Regions from separate parts of the Desulfosoma profundi genome, predicted to be linked through region 1. Evidence: riboswitches for the same ligand, from Rfam matches in the RefSeq annotation. Region 1 holds a riboswitch; the other holds the start of a gene.
What was found. A riboswitch is a leader RNA that binds a small molecule or an ion and turns the genes downstream of it on or off. The one in region 1 is predicted to bind fluoride.
Positions count from the first base shown of each region.

Region 1 (8,789 bases):
CGGCCGACTCGGTTCAATGTATCCCGATGGAGTTCAAAGCCGGCCCGAAGGAGGATGACGATAAGGGCGATCTTTCGAAAATCCGCCGAAACTTGCATCATCTCAGGGCGCATGAGGCCTAAGACATAAGGTCCGACAAGGATACCGACGAGAAGCATGCCCACAAGACCCGGCAACTTGAGTTTTTTGAAGAGATAGTCTGCGGCGAGACCTAGAACGATGATGAGCGCCAAACTGATTGCCATGCCAATCGCTCCACCCGTGCAAGGCTCCCTCAGTTGATGCTGACTTCCCGGGCGATTTGTGCCAAGGTCTCTTTGACGGTTACTATGCCTTGCATCTCCTCGGTGAGCAAGGCCTTCTTCTTGTCTCGTTCGGCTGCCCCCACCTTTTGCATGGCCAAGGCTTGCTCGAGAGCCGCTTGTATGCCCTGCGCCGTTTCGTCAATTTTTGCGTTCAAATTCCAGCGAAAAGAAAGGAAACTCTCCTGAAGCCGCCGCATGAAATCGGAACGTACTCGCCCGCAGTTGGCGTCGATGCGTTCCGGGAGCTTTTTCAAAAGGTCGCTGAGCACTTTTTTCTGGGAAAAACTTTTGGGCATCAGTTTTCGAGAAAAGAAATCCACGGCACCGGCGATGTCGAAAAACCGAGGGGGATCGCCGAGAAGGTAATAGAAGCGGCTGTCCGCCCGGAGGGATTCATCCGTATGGATGGTTTCGAAAGCGATGTCGAAAAGTTTGGCCGACGCCTGCATCAGGCGCTCAATGACTTGATTCGTCCGATCCGAATATTGGCGGGACACTCGGGCGAATTCCTCGTTGAGCGCTTTTTCTTGTTGCACAATCCAATCGTCGAAGGTGTGCACAATGCCTTCGTTGAGAACGCTTTCCATTTTTTCCACGTACTGGGACACGGGAAGGTGCTGATGCTTCTCTCCCTCCCGGCGCAACTGGTCGACGAGTTCCGGCAGATGGTCCTTTTGGAGCCTTTTCAATTCCCGGTCCAACCAATCCATGATCCGCTTGATTTCCGCTTCGAAGTAGTATCCGTTTTCTTCTCGATCTTTTTGGATTTTCCGGAGTTCTTGATGAAACAGGGAAATCTTTTGCTCCAGATCCTGGAGGGGCATCTCGATGGCTTTCTGCTCCAGTTGTACGGAAAACTCCACGTCGCTGAGGATTTTTCGTGCCGATTGCACGGCGGACTGCAGCAGCACCCGTCCCTTTTCTTGGGTGAGGAAATGCGTGAGGACTTCTTCGAGTTGGGGAAAGAAGCTCTGGGTGATTTTCTCGGGATCCCCCTTGAGGCGTCCTTCCAAGGCGAGCTTGGCGGACAAGGGCAAAATGCGGATTTCCCCGTCCCCGATGACCTCTTTCAGAACGCTTCTTGAAAATTCCAAGGATTCTTCCCGGTCTTCGGGATCCACATGGTCGATTTTATTTTGGACGAAAAAGATCTTTGTCACGTACTGGCGGACGTCCCGCAAGAAAGCAAGCTCCGACTGGCTGATGGGTGGATCCACGGTAAACAAAAACAGCGCCGCATCCACCTTGGGCAAAAAATCATACGTGGCTTGGGTGTTGGACTCGAAGATGGACCCCACCCCCGGAGTGTCGATGAGGTGGACACCCCCCCGGAGGGTTTCGGCCGGATAGGCAATCTCCACGCGATCCACACCTTTGGCGTTTTCCGGGTTGCCCCTTTCGGTCACATAGTCGGCAAGGGCGCGACGTGGGATGATTTGTGTGCGCCCGTCTTTGAATCGCACACAAATTTCTTCCTCAGGACCATAGCGGATCATGGTGACGATAGAGGTCAGGGGGACGACGGCTGTGGGTAGGATATTGTCTTTAAGAATCGCATTGACCAGTGTGCTCTTGCCCCTTTTGAACTCTCCCAGCACAACCAAGTAAAAGGCGCTCTGACGGATTTTTTCCGCCAGTTCATCGACCCGGCTTGCGACCCCCTCTTCCACACCGTCCCTTTTCAGGTGACGCATGTCTTCTAACACTTTCAGGAGTCGGGCTTGAGTTTGTCTATAACGCTCGAGCATGGTTCAACCCTCCAAAAGGATGGATCAACAAAAAACCCCACCCGCCGAACGGGTGGGGTTTTTACCCACGCTCTGTCTACCTCAAAACCCCACCCCAGGCTGGGAGGGCGGCCGCCTCAATGCGACGACCCCAACCCCCATGGAGAAGTCATCATCCCCATACCTTGCGGGAAGGGGCGGTTCAGGCAGACTTCATTGCCTATACTCAAATGTTGCTTACTTTTTAGGGCGAAAATTACCCCGTTGTCAATGGCCTGTGCTTTTTTGGTCCAGAGCCCGCGGCGCGGCTGATTCTCCGGTGTGGTCAGATCTCTTGAGGGAGAGGACGTCCCGATGGCCCGCGGCGCCGCCTCAATCGCCCTGGACGGAGATGTCCACCATGAGATCGCCTTTGGTCCGGCACCGGATTTCCCCCCATGGATGAGACCTGTGTTGGGCATCCGCGGCTGGTGAAGGCGGCCCCGGCCTTCTCATGGTTTCGGGACCTCCCCCTGAGGTCGCTGCGCCACCGGATTGCACCCTGATCCAATGGATCGCACCGACTCAGCCCAGGCCCGGGGGCCTGCCCCTGCGGGATCGTTGCCCGAGGCTGGTATCGATTCCACATCATGACCCCCAAACCACATCCCGATGGCGGGGATCGCACGGTCAGGGATTTTATTGAAAAAAGCTTATAACATACTTCCCGGCGGTAAAAACGATGATTCCGGCAAGCATCCATTTGATGGCCTTTGCCGGGACGTACTTTTGACATCGGGCACCGAGATACATTCCGGCCATACCTCCAAAGCCGAAAAGCACACCGAGGAGCCAGTCGGGAGCCACAGACATCGTGGGGTAAAAAGGAGCCAGGGCCTGATAAAAGGCGACCCCTGCCACGGAGGTGACAAAAGTGCCCATGAGGGCCGCTCCGGCCACCGTATACACCGGGAGCTTATAAAAAGTGACGAAAAACGGAGCAATAATCGCCCCTCCACCGATGCCGTAGATGCCGCCCACGATGCCGACAGCGAAAGCCAGCATAAAAATGCCCCAGAACGGCACGTCATAGGACTCTTCATAAAAAACGTAACCCAGCCTCTTGAGGTTGAAGTGGGTCACTCTGACGGAAGGCAGTGTGCGGGCTGCCTCTCCATGGCCATGGGCCGCCGATGCCCGATGGCGGCGCACCATCTCCTGAAACCGCTTTTCTGCATCGGCTTTGGCCGTTCCGCCGGTGTTCTTTTTCAGGAGATCTTGCAGCATCCTCAAACCGATGTAGAGGAGAACGCCGCCCGCAAAAAGCTTAAAATTTTTGGGATTGGGAAGATAGGCGATCCGCACGACCGCCCCGATGAGCACACCCGGCAGGGTGCCGATGACGACGACCCATGTGAGCGGCCACACCATGCGTCCTTCTTTCCAGTATCGATAGACCCCACTGGGGATGGCCACAATGTTGAACAACTGATTCGTGGCGCTCACCGAGGGATGGGTGTAGCCGAGGACGGACATCTGGAAAGGCAGCAAGAGAAAGGCTCCGGAAACGCCCCCCATGGAAGTGAAAAAGGAAATCCCAAAAGCGACCAGCGGCGGAATCCAGGGAGCCACCTCAATTCCCGCGGTGGGAAAAAGCATCGGGTCACCTCCTTGTGCCTCGGGTTGTCACACCCCAAACTGACACGAAAATGCATTTTTTCGTGTCAACTTAGTGCCGTCACCCCCCGGGCGTCAAGGGCAAGATGGCCCACTCCGGCAGACACTGGAGACTTCTCTTCCATTTATGATACATAGCTCGGCTGACGGCCGTGACGGCCCACGGAGAAAACAGCGCCGCCACAGTTGTCGGGGTGTCCAGCGACTTTTCAGCGGCGTTCCCCCACGTGGCGGCCCCACGAAAAGCCGCCGGTCTCGCGGCTTCCGGACGGCGTCGACGAAATGGATGCCGGCGGCATCTGAAGTTTTTCGGCAGGGAGTGTGACTCGCTGTGGATGGTTGCCTAGGTTGACCACAGCACACGATCCTGGATGACATTATGGGTTCGAAGCGCCACAGAACCACTCGATCTGTGCCCACAGCGACGGCCGCGATGCCCGACGCCCGATTCGAACGCAACGGCTGTTTGGATACCGAAGGACTGCGACGCATGGAAGACTCCTTCCGAGAATGGGTCAATGAATCTCCCGTGCATCGGCCCGCTCGGCTCAGAATTTTCCTCATCTTCCTCCTCATTCGGTATACAGGAGCCAAGCTCAATGAAGTCCTTCGACTGAACCCTTACCGCGACATCGACTGGGATGACCACTGCGTTGTTTTCCGAGCCGTCGACGACAGGGAAGAAAGCAGCCGAGCCGTGGACGTTTCGCGCCATGGCCTTCAACAAATCCGAGCCGTCGTGGAAGATCCCCAGTCCAGCACTGTTCTCCAAGGACAGCTCGGCCTCGATGCAGCCTTCGTGCGCCGAAAGTTTTACGAAAGAGCGGAAGCGTGCGGTTTTTCCAGGCGATTGGGGGGGCCGGAAATGATTCGAAAATCCCGCGCCGTGGAGCTTCTCAAAGGGCACATTCCCTTGCATGTCGTCCAGCGGGTGCTCGGTCAGGCCCCGTCCAGTGCCCCCCCGGCCTATGTGGCATTTACGGAGAGCGATATCCGGAAGGTCATGAAACTTTTCGTTGAGCGGGAATCCGTCGGCCAAACCAGTGCCCGCAACGCTTTTTACGGTCGGGTTGAGGCCGTGCTTCGGGGAGACATCCAGGCCGTGGTCCGACTCGTCACCATGGGCGGGTATAGGATCACCACGGTGATCACCACACACAGCCTGCAGCGCCTCGCCATCCAGGAAGGCAAGTTTATGGTCGCCGAAGTGAAATCGCCTTGGGTGATCCTTGTTCTGGGTTCTCAGGAACCTGCGATGAGCGCGGAGAACCAATTCCAGGGGACGATCCGACATATTTTGCGCGGGCAGGTGACGAGCGAAGTGACCGTCGAGCTTTCTGACGGAACCGAATTGTGCGCCCTCCTCTCTTCGGAGAGCGCCTCTCGGATGGCCATCAAGGAAGGGGATTCGGTGTGGGCCGTTTTTTCAGCCCATGCCGTGGTCCTCCACGGAAACGGTTCCGGACCATCCCCATGGTCGTAAAATAACCTGGGCGATTCATTCAGAAACCGTTTTTATTGGATAATCTCAATGCTCGCAAGAAAGTCCGTACGGGGGTGACGGGGGCGATGAGAATGAGTGGATGGATCATGAGGATCAAACGACGACAACCTGCTTTTCCGCTTCGCCATCTTTGGATCCGCCTGATCATCGGCATGGGACTTTTGGTTTCCCCAGTTGGTGGAGCGGCCCAGGAGACATCTATGGCGGCGGAGCCGCAGGTCCAATTGCAGGTTTTACAGTCTCTGAACCAAATTGCCGTGTCCCTGAGTCATATTCTCAGCTACAATGACAAAGTGGTCCTCGATCAAGAATACAACACCATCATCAACAACTTGAATCTCAACAAAATCCCGGATGCGGATATCATCAATTTACTCCAGGAACTTATGGACCTGCTTACCAGTTCCAAGATCCAAGAACATGAAAAAGCCTACCTCTCACGCAACTACGAGAAGAACGTGCAAACCGAACTCAAGAGAAGACTCCGAAAACGCATCCTCGAGACCGACGTGCTGCTCAACCCTTATATGGGCGTCCTCAACGCCATGCTCAATGTGGGGTCTTTTTATTTCAACTACCGTGACCGCATGGAAGAATACAGAAAGGAAAGGGAAGAGGCGGCTTGGAAAATTGAAGTCAGCACCCTCCAGGGGCTGAACAACTTTTACAAAAAGTTACTCAAGTATTCGTGGGAGCTGATGCGACGGTACCAGCTGCCCGACGAGTGGCGGCTGAACGAAAAGCAGCTGACCGATTACACGGCGGTGCTCAAAGAGTCTGACATCGGACGACGCTATCGAAAATTGGAGCGTCTGGAGAGTGCTTTTCAGAAGTTTCCCCCATACTGGTATTATCGAGGGCAATCCGCGTATGAGATGGGAGAGAAAAAAGAGGCACTGTATTGCTTTAGCCAGTTTCAGAGCATCCATCAGGGGATTTTGAGAAAGGATCCTTTCGCCGCTTCCACCGCCATGCACAAGGTTATGCTTACGGTCCAGGAAGCCTCACCCGCGGAGATCAAACGGGACCTGGAAGTGGTCTTGGCCAATTCCGACGATGAAGATTGGGGCAACATTCTTTTTGCGGCGTTACACTACGCGCGATTGGGAGATCGCGAGATGGCCGGTCGGCTCATTTTGCGAAACTTGGACAACGGCTACATGGGATTCATTGAGGACCCCGAAATGATGCGCATTCTCGGGCCGGCCCTGCTGGTCAATGCATCCAGTGATGTGTTTGACCGCATCATGGACGCCTTGTTGAAGAACGATCGGGTCAAAAACTACGATGTGCTATGGCTTTACGGCCAGCTCCGCAACCGGGACATTTTGAGAAGGATCCAGTCGGAATTCGACCAAGTGTTGCTCATTGCCGAGAACAAATCGAGGCTCAATCCCCTCAACGTGTTCCGGGGCGACAATCTCGCGCTTCTTCTCCCGACGCGCTGGATGGCTGACAATCTGACCGTGCACCTCCGACTCCTCGATGATGAGGGGGAGCGCAAATTCCAGCCGGCCGAGGTGGCTCCACTGCGCAATTACCCGGAAGTGACCATCCTGACTTTTAAAGATGTCCTGTCCACCCAAAAGTTCATCAAGAAACACCGCCAGGCCCGGATCGCCGTTTCCCTGGTCCGGGAGAAACTCGCCGAGGACAGAACCGCCCAAGAGACCTATCACATCGAAATGATTTTTTCGGTCACGGTCGTTTCCTCAGAGGAGCAACTCTCCAAGATTCTCCGATACACGGAATCCCTTTCTGCCGAACGAGGTCGCACCTTATCCACAATGGCGGAGAAGCTGCCCGAGGACCGGGGACAGCGAGAGATCGGGGACGCGAAAAAGGACGAAGAGGATCGGGCTTTGTGGTTTGCCAAAGAAAAGCTTCTCCTGAACGGCGAAAGCTTTCAGTGGAGCGATAAGGGCGTCATTTTTTAATGGGCCGTTGAAGGGATTCTTCCGCCAAGGTGCCGCCGAGCCTCCCATCGAGGCCGTAACCGAGGGAGAGCTCGGGGTGGGTCACTGGGCATGACCCGTTCACGCCACGGGATGCTTTCCGCTGCGCCCCGGTGTGTTCAGAACCGTGAAACGATCCAGCCGACAAAAAGAACAGGAATCCACATGGCGCTGAGCATCAGTAGGGCCTTTGTCCACTTGTCTTGGAAGTAACGTTTGGAAGACGCCACAACCCAGTTCCAGTTGAGCGCAAGGTGCAGCGCGATGAGCCCCACGAACAGGATTCCCAATGTGCCGTGGATGTCCGCCCACGTGTGGCGGGTCAGGCCGAGGAACGTCGGCGGGGATCCCATTGCGCGTCCCCCGGTGGCAATGACGAATTTGAGGAGCAATCCCACAACGACGAGGGCGGTCAGGTTCACGTAAAGCAAAGCCCCACTCAGATAGAGCCATCGGTTTTTGTCCACCTTGAAACCCTCCTCTTTGTCGGCTTTTTCTCAGGCCAGGCTTCCACTGGCCTGGACCGAACCCATCGGATTAGGGTTGGCGCACAATTTCCAGGACGGTGATTTCCGGCGGAGCCAGCAGGCGGATTGGAGGTCCCCATGTTCCTGTACCCCGGCTGGTGTGCAGCAAGGAGCCTCGATCCAGCTCATAGGTGCCGTTGTAGAAAGGATACATGAGCGCCACAAAAAGAGTAAAAGGAAAAATCTGACCTCGATGAGTGTGGCCGGAAAGTTGGATGTCAAAAAGACCGGTTGTTTCCGGACACACTTGCGGCCTGTGCTTGAGGTAGAGGGTAAACAGGCCGTTGGAAAAGTTTTTGAGGAGACGGGTTTCTATCTCCGGGCGGTCCTTCCAGGTATCATCCACGCCCACAATGTTAAGGGCGCCGGCGACTGTCGTGCCGTTGTCTTTCAGCAGCATAAAACCGGCTCGTCGGGTCCAATCCATGGCTCCGTGCAGGCCGACATAGTATTCGTGGTTTCCGACAATCGCCACCTTGCCCAGCGGAGGTTGTAATTTTTGGAACATGGGAAGCAGGGGTTCGAGTGAGTGAGGCGCCCCATCAACCAGGTCCCCTGTGGAGATGACCAGATCCGGATTGAGGGCTTGCAGGGCACGAAGGATCCTGTCTGCACGGGCTTCCCGCCCGTTCAGGCCCAAGTGGACGTCGGAAATTTGCGCCACGACGAGTCGCGGCAGATGAGGAGGGAGTTTGTTCGTCTCCACACGCAGACGTTCGATCTGGATATTTTGGGCTTCAAGCCCCCCGTACAAGGTCAGGACGGCGGCGACGACGACGACACTCACGGCGGCGGCTTTATCCGGAATGCGGGCGAGATGGGTAAGGTGATATCGGTGAAGAATCCCCAGGAAGCCGTTGGCCATGCCGATGAGCACCGAAGACCAGAAGGCCAGGAACAGAAAGCCCATCCACGGATAGCCCACATGCGCCACGAGACGCGCTTGTGTTTCCCACCCGAGGCGCTCCAGGAGGCGACACACCACTGGAGCCAAAACCATGAAGAAGAGGAAGACCACGAAGGCGGCCAGCCAACCTTTGCGATCTCCAAAAAGGGTGTGCACGCGGTACAGGAATACCGCGTGCATGGTGGTATAGACCGTGAGAAAGACGAGG
Region 1 covers NZ_AP042420.1:3,417,139-3,425,927, forward strand. Annotated here, with positions in the region: partial or broken gene ACZ5K9_RS14820 (cation:proton antiporter) at 1-245, opposite strand, end outside; gene ACZ5K9_RS14825 (dynamin family protein) at 275-2,053, opposite strand; fluoride riboswitch at 2,189-2,262, opposite strand; gene ACZ5K9_RS14830 (sulfite exporter TauE/SafE family protein) at 2,711-3,670, opposite strand; gene ACZ5K9_RS14835 (TOBE domain-containing protein) at 4,068-5,171, shown strand; gene ACZ5K9_RS14840 (hypothetical protein) at 5,279-7,129, shown strand; gene ACZ5K9_RS14845 (DUF4405 domain-containing protein) at 7,267-7,614, opposite strand; gene ACZ5K9_RS14850 (metallophosphoesterase) at 7,685-8,789, opposite strand, start outside.

Region 2 (8,789 bases), 770 kb from region 1:
CGATGGAACTCAAAGATCTGTATTGGCGGGGCTTGGTGTTTGACCAATTCGACGGCGTCCAATGGCGCCCTTCCCGGTGGGAAGCCGGGGTGCCTTTGAGGGCTCGAAAGCCCGGTGATGTGCAGCAGATCATTTTCATGGAGCCCTTTGGCATGGAAGTGCTTTTCGGGCTGGATCGACCCGTCGCGGTTGATCACATCCCGACCCGCGCCGCCAAAGACGGAACATTTCGCGTGCTGTCGCCCATCTACAAAAAAACCCGTTATGTGGTATGGTCCCGGCTGCATACGCCTTTTGTGGAAGAAGATCCCCCCGGACCGGAGCTGTTGCGGGTGCCGCCATCCGTTTCAGACCGCATGAAGGAGCTGGCTCGACCATGGGCTCTCATCGCTTCCCCGGCAGAGCGCGTCCGGGCCATCATGGCCTTTCTCCAAGGGTCGTCCTTTCACTACGCTCTCGACAATCTTCCTCGGAATTTGGACGACTTTCTTTTTGAAGATCGGCGGGGCAACTGTGAATATTTTGCGTCGGCCCTGGCCGTTCTCGCCCGCCTTGCGGGGGTGCCCGCCCGGCTGGTGGGAGGCTACCGAGGAGGCTATTACAATCAGGCGGGGGGCTACTACCTCGTCCTGCAAAAGCACGCCCATGTCTGGACCGAGGTTTACCTGGACGGGATCGGTTGGCTCCGCATGGATCCCACGCCGCCGACCGCCGTCACACCGGCCCAGCTCTACACACAGTCCCTCCTCACCAGATGGCGGGTGCTCATGGACACCCTCAACTACTACTGGTTCCGAATCGTTGTGGATTATGACGTGGACGATCAACTTTCTTTACTGCGACGTGCCCAAGGACTGGCCGCTTCGCTTTCAGAAAAGTCCAAAGCCCTTTCCATCGTGGACCTGCGCACACCCGGCCTCATTCTTATGGGCGCCGGGGCCGTCATCGCGCTTTGCTTGGCCCTGCGCCGACAGGCTGTTCGGAATCCCGCACAACGCCTGCGCAGGGACTATGGCCGGCGTCTTCTCCGTTACGGACACACTCTCAAGGATTGGGAAGGTGTGGAAGAGTCGGCACAAAGAATCGACGACCCGGCGGCCCGCGCCCAAGCTTTGCGCTTCGCCCGGTTGTTCCACCAAGCCGTCTACCGTGATCAAAAGCTGGACGAGGAAACCCTGCAGGCGCTCAAGGAGGAGCTTCGGCGACTATGACCGACTCGGCGACCAAGGGACATCATCGCGAATTCGAAACCCCACGGAACCCCTGGAACCTCCTCTAGGACTCCTGCAGGACTCTCGCCGCCTGTCGGTGCTCCTTGGCCAACCGCTCAATGCCGACCTTCTGATAAATCTGTGCCAAAAGAAGATGGACCTTGGCGACGAAAGGCTTTTCGAAATCTTTGCTCCGCCGGAGCAACTTCACCAAACCGTCTCGAGCATGAGGGGCATGACCGCACGCCACGAGAATGTAGGCGAGGAGATACGCGGTCTCCGGATCCTTTTCCACAGCGTCCGTAAAGATCCCTAAGGCCAGTCGGCCCACATCCTCCTGGAGCCGGGCGAATCGATAAAACCGCGCCAACACCGCCGCCAAGGCCTTAGGATTGTAGCGCACACTGCCCACCAAGGATTCAAAACAGGCTGTGCCTCGATCCAAGTCACCGCGTTCCATGGCCATAGGCCCGAGCTCCAAGGCAATGTCCCGACGGTCGGGCCGGGCACTGAAAAGATGTTTCAGAACGTGGTAGAGCTCGTCCGAACGTCCACTGTTGCGATAAAGCTCCCTGAGTCGCTCCATGGACTTCACATGGAGCGGGTTCAGCTCTATGGCCTTGAGGTAGGCTTTTTCGGCATCATCCGGAGCCCCTGCGTTCTCTAGAGCCCGCCCTAGCCAATAGTGCCCGATGGGATTCGTCGGGTTCTCATGAACGGCCTCCCGGAACCACATGACCGATTCCTGGGGCGCTGTCTCCAGAGTGGCCTGGCCGGACAGTAAGAGTTGCTGATACAGGGTTGGCTTGGTGCGCAATTCCATGAGTTCGTCGATGCGCCGGTCCAAGTCCGCGGGGGTAAAAGGCATGAGCACATATCCGTCGGCGTCCGTTTCGATGGCCTGGGCCACCAACTGCTCGGTCGCCTTCCCGGCAACCAGGATCACGGGAAGATCCTTCGTCACGGGCTGGGAGCGGATCCGCTCCAGTAGCTCAAAGCCGTCCAATCGGGTCATATGCAAACTGGTGATCACCACGTCGGTCCGTTCCCCGGAATCCAGCCACTGGAGCGCTTCCACGCCGCTTTCCACGGCGTGAACCCGCTGGTAACCCAGTTGGCGCAGGATCGCCTTGATGGTCCGACGCAGCTGGGGATCACCAAAAACCACGAGCACACGATAAGGTTTCGTCACAATTTCGTTGTTCACGGCCAGCTCTCTCAACCCCGCTGCAGGTTTCAAAGCCTTCACCCGCCAACGACACTCCATCGTTCTCATAACACATTCTCACCTGAAACCGAAAACCCATCTGGACAATGACACGATTTGTTCACCTGACTGACCCGAGAAAGGGGTGTTCTGCAAAAAACGGCGGCGAAAATTTCCCTGGAATCGAGCCACAGACGTGGCTCGAAAAGCGGAGCCGGGAGGCGTGGGGGCCAAAAAAACCATCGTTTCTCGTCGAAGGCGTCCCTTGGGGTCAGGCCGTAGCCGGCCTGGAAAGCACGCACGCACCGGGTGGTGAGTTTTTGCCGGACCGTTTTCCCCAAAACCAGCGCATGGGCTCCGAAGCTTCGGTGGAGTCAACGTCAAAATCGATCCGCAAGATGCTTATGGGCTCGATGACGAGCTGAGAGCGGTTGGGGTGGCCGCTCCTGACTCGAGATCGGTGACAGGCTCTTTTCGTTCCAATCGGAAGATCTTGCGATAGAGATCCATCCCATAGCTCGTCTCCAGGGGTGCGGCCTCCCTGAGTTTGAAAGTCCGTGAGCCGTCAACGAGCCTTTCGGCACGCAGGAAAAGAACCTTGTCCCTACTCCTTTCGTAAAAGTGTCGAGCGAAATCATACAAGTGGGTCACATACCAGATCTTGATTCCCCGCCTGAGCAGAGCGCTCACAATTTGCCTGGCAATCTCCGAGCCTTCGCGTTCGTTGGTGGCAGCCAAAGATTCGTTGAGTAAGAGCAAAGCATTCAGGGTCATGCGGTCGACAATCAGGCTCATGCGCTTCAATTCCTCTTCAAACTTGCCGCTTTCCATCGTCTTGTCTTCTTCGCGCTTGAAGTGCGTGAACAGGCCCGCACAGAGGTTGGCCGAAAAGGATTTCCCACCAACAAACATACCGCATTGCATCATCAATTGGGCAAGACCGGCGCTGCGGAGAAAGCAGGTCTTCCCGCCCTGGTTCGGCCCGGTGACAATGATCAGGGATTTCCCCACAGCCGAGATGTCATTGCCTACGACACGTTTTCCCAGGCGAAGAGCCAAGGTGACGTCGTACAGGTCCTCACATGAAAAATGACGCTCGTCGGCCGGCCTGGGCTGTGGAAACGCCACAGGTTTCCCCAATGCCGTCAGGTGCTCATAAAGGTTCAAGCACCCCAGATAAAACGCCAGTTCAAATCGCAAAACATTGAAAAAACTTTCAATGTATCCGGCGGCCAGGGCCACCGCTCTGGCCGCCCGGAGGAGACCTCGATCCCGCAGAGCGCCCAGGACACGCGCTCCAGCATCATCCCGAGGGTGCAAGGTGTAAGAATAGGTCCGTGAGCCAAAATCCAAAACACGCTGAAGCCAATGTGGGCTTGTCTCCGCGGGTTTGCAAAGAACATAGTTCGTTCCCTCATTGCCGGTGCCCAGTTGCGCGCTGAGCAGGACGCCTTGAGGAAAGCGCAGCGCCTTGAGGTGCTTTTCGACCGTGGTCAGGTATTCGTCGGCCAATTCCGCCTGAATCCTCACAAAAAAACGGCGAAACCCCCGGGAAGCAAAGTTGTCCAGATGTGCATCGGCAATTCGGCGCAACCGGTGCAGCAAATCCACGGAGCCTTCCAGGAGGCGCTGGGCACCAGTGAGCACGGCGCCGGCACTGGAATGGCGTGAAGAAAGACACCACCAGTGCTCTCGCTTTCGCTTCAAAAATTCCAGGGGCATCTCGTAGATTTGGCGGATCACGTCGGGAAACTTCAGACAGTCTTTTAAAACCTCCTGTCGGTAAGTGATGCTGTCGATATCATGGAGGCTCGTTAACATGACTTGTCTCGATGCACTCCAGAGGTCCTTGTCTCCCCGGGCCATCGCCCGAAAGAGATCATCTAGAACCAAGTCTTGGGTGAGGTCCTCCCCATTGGCCCTTATGGGTTGCGTTGGCTCGAAATCCCGGTCAGGATAAAGAAGGTGCACCTTCATCATGAGAGCCGCTCCATGATCTGCTCATAGGTGAGCCCGTGCCTTCTGGCCAGGGCCAAGGCGTAAGCCAGACCCTCGGCCGGCTTTCGTACGACTTTGAATGTGCGTTGAGTAGGGTCCTTCGGGTCAACCATGGCCACCATACTGACCGTCTTCTCACCCAAAGACGCCAGTTCGTCCAAAAAGGTCACCCAGACGGCCAGGGCGTCCAAACGCATCAGCCGAGTGACGATTTCCTTGCTGAGGAATAGGGCGTCCTGAACGGTTGTCGAGGTGAAGATTTCGTTCACGATAAAGATGCTGTCGGCCGTAGCGCGATCGATCATGTCATGAATCCGAATCAAATCGTCCTCCAGTTTTCCACGCAGGTTGTGGGCATCCTCGCTTCGTTCAAAATGCGTGAAGATATGGTCGAAAAGAAATAGGCGGGCCTTCCTCCCCGGAACAGGACAACCCAGACTGGCCAGATAATGCAACTGGCCGAACATCCGGGCAAAGGTGGTTTTGCCTCCCTGATTGGGACCTGTGATCACCAGGATGCGCTCCGGCTCTTTAAGGAAAAAGTCATTGAGCACAATGGGCCGGCCGCCTTGGCGCCGGGCATAAGCTAAGGCCAAATCAAAGACATCCCGTCCCTCGATTTCTTTGCTCCCCGCCGTGACGTCGGGATAACAGAACGGGAGATCCTGGTGCTTGAGATCCGCAATGAAGTCCAGGTAAGCGATATAGAATTGGATCTCCCGGTCAAACGCGGCGATCCTTTCATCGAGAAATGGATAATGTTTTGTGCAGAAGCGATTTAAGGCATCGAAGGGCTCGGGGTATAACCGGCTGACAAACTCGAGGATTTTCGCCTCGATATGACTCATTCCTTCGGTTTCCTCAACCCTTATCGCCTGAGCGGGGACTTCCCTTTGTTTGAACCTCTCAAAGGTTTTTTCCACTTCCGGGCTGTAGTCCGCCTCCCCTTCGGCCCTTTTCACCTTGAACTTGCCGGGCTCGATGATCACACAGTAAGTCACCTCGGCAAGCGCCCTCTTGACCTGTTGGGCTTCCATGACGAAAGTCTGAAACTGTTCCGAGCGGATGTAGCTGTGGAGGTAGCCCCGAAACGCCATCAGACCCCGCGAACGGACAGGGACGCCGGTATCTGCCAAATGGTCGCCCAAAGCGGTCACGGCATCACAATAGATCAGTGCCGCTTCCAGGATCCATCCCTTCTTGAAGAACTCATCGTCCAGCCTGTCGGTCCTTTCCAAACAGCGGCGCATCGATCTCATCTTTTCCGAAAACTTCTGGACCCCCGATCGCACTTCCTCGACTTCCAGGTCCCGCATCACTTCTTGCCGATACCGAACGGTGTTGACATCGCCCAGAGCTGTCCAGAAGAGAGGTTTTAGGCCATAGTCCCGCTTGGGCTCTGTGATCGCTTCGACGATTTGATCCAGGTTCAAGTCGGAAAAGAACTCCGGCTGCGTTGTGTTTTCCACACAGGATCCGTCCCTGTCATAAAGAATGCTGCAATAAGTCATGTTAACGTCTCCTGCGGTCGTCGCTTCCCCCACGAAAGAAAAAAAGCCTCTACGGATTGTTCAATTCTCCGTAGAGGCTATCAGCCGGTTCAGCGGTTTCAGGTGAGCCTCATCACCTGTGTTTTGCCGTCATTTTAACCCGCAACGGTCCCTTGTCAATGGAGTCCTGCACCTTCTCATGAGTCCGTGAATGCGTCCGATGGCGGTCATCGTTCTATGGTTTTGTGGTCATGGTGTTGAATCCGGGCCCGGAACCGGCCAACGATACCGTAGAGACAGGCCCCCGTGCCTGCCCGGATTCGGCGCGGCCCATTGCAACAGGGTGCAGCCCGGTATCGGGGCGACCACCAGGGGGCGCCCCGACAGGACAACAGTCCCGTGGTTGTCTTTTCGCACAATCAGAACCTGAATCCTTGGAACAAGACGGCGTGGGCTGACCCTCAGACGCCCGAAGCAATCCCCCGCCGCGTGAACATGCGTCAATGGACCTTATGTCGTAAAAGACATTTAAATTCACAATGATATCTTCGGTAAGACACTCATATGCATCAACGCGATCTTACGGATTAAGGGAGTTGTTCCCCACGGACATTCACCGGATTAGAAGATCCGCCCGGCAACGACACGTCACGATCGCTGGCCATTCGGAGAGTCTCCATCCAGATACATCGACCAGCCGTGGCAACTTTCCGGCCATGGCCAAACAGACTGGTCAGCCCTGTGGGGCCCATGATCCCTGTACCTCCGGCACTGAACATAGGCTCTTTCCATTCGCAGACCATTTCGTCGAAGCTGAAAGCCCGGCACGAATCCAGAACCTTCGGAAAAAACTTGCCCTGAAAAAGACCTTATGCTAACAGAGTCGGTTCGTTACGGTGAGGCCGAGAAAAAGGCGAAGATATAGAGATATCGGCTAGATAACTCTGATACATCACGAAAGGACCGCGTCATGAGTCGAACTTGTCAGTTTTGCGGAAAGACGCCACATGTGGGGCATAACGTGAGCCATGCCAACAACAAAACGAAAAAGGTGTGGTATCCGAATCTGCAGCGCGTGCGCCATGTGCACCCGGATGGCACCATCCGACGTGTTCGAGCCTGTACCCGCTGCATCCGTTCAGGCATGGTCACGAAGCCCGCTTAAACGCCCATCGGACCTTGTGGTCGTCTTCACGCCCATGCCGACACGGGCTCTGCTTCTGCATCGGGCGCAAGATCTCTCAGGGCAAAGTAGAATTGAAGAAATCCCGGCTGGATGACGTCCGCAAGGACCGTCTCCAGCCCGGCTCCGGCCAACACCGCAAGACACCGTGTTTCCTCGTCCACAGGATACCTTTTCCTCAATCCGCTCCGAAGGTTGGACAATCCGACCATGGTCCGTGCGGGTTCGGGGAAAAACCCCCACCCTGAAAGCATCCTCACGGTTTTGACCACTTCCCGCAGGTGGTACGCCGCATCGGGCCAGCTGAGATTCGGCATCACAGGATCGAAGATCAGTCGGTGAGATGGAATTCCAGCTCCGCAGGCGATTTCTCGAAGTTCCGCCGCGAGAGCGAGGCGCTCCTCCATGCTGGCCGGCACACGAGACCGTTCGTCCAGGAGCAGCACAACCAAGGGGGTTTCATATTCCACGGCCAAGGGCAGGATGCCGTCAATCTTATGGGGTTCCCGAGATAAGGCGCTTAAGATCGGGGTTTGCCGGCACACAGAAAGCCCCCGAGCCAACACCCGAGGGTTTGGACTGTCCAGAATCAGCCGCAGGTCCGTCGTCTCCTGCACCGTTTCCACCAGGAATGCCATGCGGTCTTCGTAGCGTTTGGAAAGGTATCCCGGGTTGATGTCGATGTAGTCGACACCCGGCAGGGCGCATCGTTTGGCCAAATCCCGGATCGGGATCGGATTGAGCTCCCGCAACGCCTCGACGACTCTGGGATTCAGGGCGTTGAGATTATCGGCTGCCAGTTTCACGACGTTTTTCGAGCTCCTCTCGCACGGTCCGGAGGCGTTCTTCTCCCGCTGCGCGAACCTCGGACAGCACGCCCATAAGACGTCCTCGTTGGTGCGGATTCTTGACGAGGTCGGCATTCCACAGCGCAATCCAAAAGGCCGACTGCACGGCCGATCCCAAGAGTTCCGCAGCGACGGCGACGTCCGCAGTCAAGTGGAAGGCGCAGCGTCGTCCGACGCCCGCTGCTGTCTCTAAAACCTTCGCCGCCGCTTCCATGACGGCCAAAGGGACCCGAGACGCCGCTTCCGCGGCATCGTCCCGAATGCTTTGCCGGACTTCCTCTTTCAGAGTCCGCGCCAATATCCGGTATGCTTCCACGTCGCTGGACCGCAAGCGCTCAATATTCTGCGCCGCACGATGGATTTCCTGAAGCGTCTCTTCCCACCGCTGACGGGCATCGGAAGCCGGCTGGCTCCGGTTCTTTTCCAGACCGGCCACCTTTTCCAACAGGCACAGGGCCATGAGTGCCCCGTGGGCCGCGGCGGCCCCACCCCCGGGATCCGGCCTAGGTTTTTTCAAGGCTTCGAGGAAACTATCACTGAGCGCCATGGGAAACGAATCCTCTTGTGTGCCGAGAAGGATGTCACTGGACCGTTCACCGCACCCCCCGGGGTATGGGAAAAACAGGCACCCATCGCGTGTTCTGCTCATTCGTTTGGGTGTTCACCGGCTCAACGTCCATTTTTCCCCGATGGAGAGGGCCATGATGACGCCAAAACGCGGGAGCCGGAGGCAAAGGGCGCGCCCATGGCACAGCCTGCGGGGAAAACCCTGTCGAGAAAGAGAAACCCCGAAATTTCGATCCGTTTGGTATCGATGGGCCGCGCGGGATCATTCCCCGACCCGCGTCACTT
Region 2 covers NZ_AP042420.1:388,318-397,106, forward strand. Annotated here, with positions in the region: gene ACZ5K9_RS01700 (transglutaminase TgpA family protein) at 1-1,211, shown strand, start outside; gene ACZ5K9_RS01705 (response regulator) at 1,276-2,487, opposite strand; gene ACZ5K9_RS01710 (MutS-related protein) at 2,821-4,395, opposite strand; gene ACZ5K9_RS01715 (MutS-related protein) at 4,395-5,927, opposite strand; fluoride riboswitch at 5,992-6,053, opposite strand; gene rpmB (50S ribosomal protein L28) at 6,877-7,071, shown strand; gene ACZ5K9_RS01725 (dihydropteroate synthase) at 7,098-7,895, opposite strand; gene ACZ5K9_RS01730 (cyclodeaminase/cyclohydrolase family protein) at 7,876-8,484, opposite strand; gene ACZ5K9_RS01735 (RelA/SpoT family protein) at 8,767-8,789, opposite strand, start outside.
Region 2: another riboswitch for fluoride. It lies ahead of ACZ5K9_RS01715 (MutS-related protein); the one in region 1 lies ahead of ACZ5K9_RS14825 (dynamin family protein).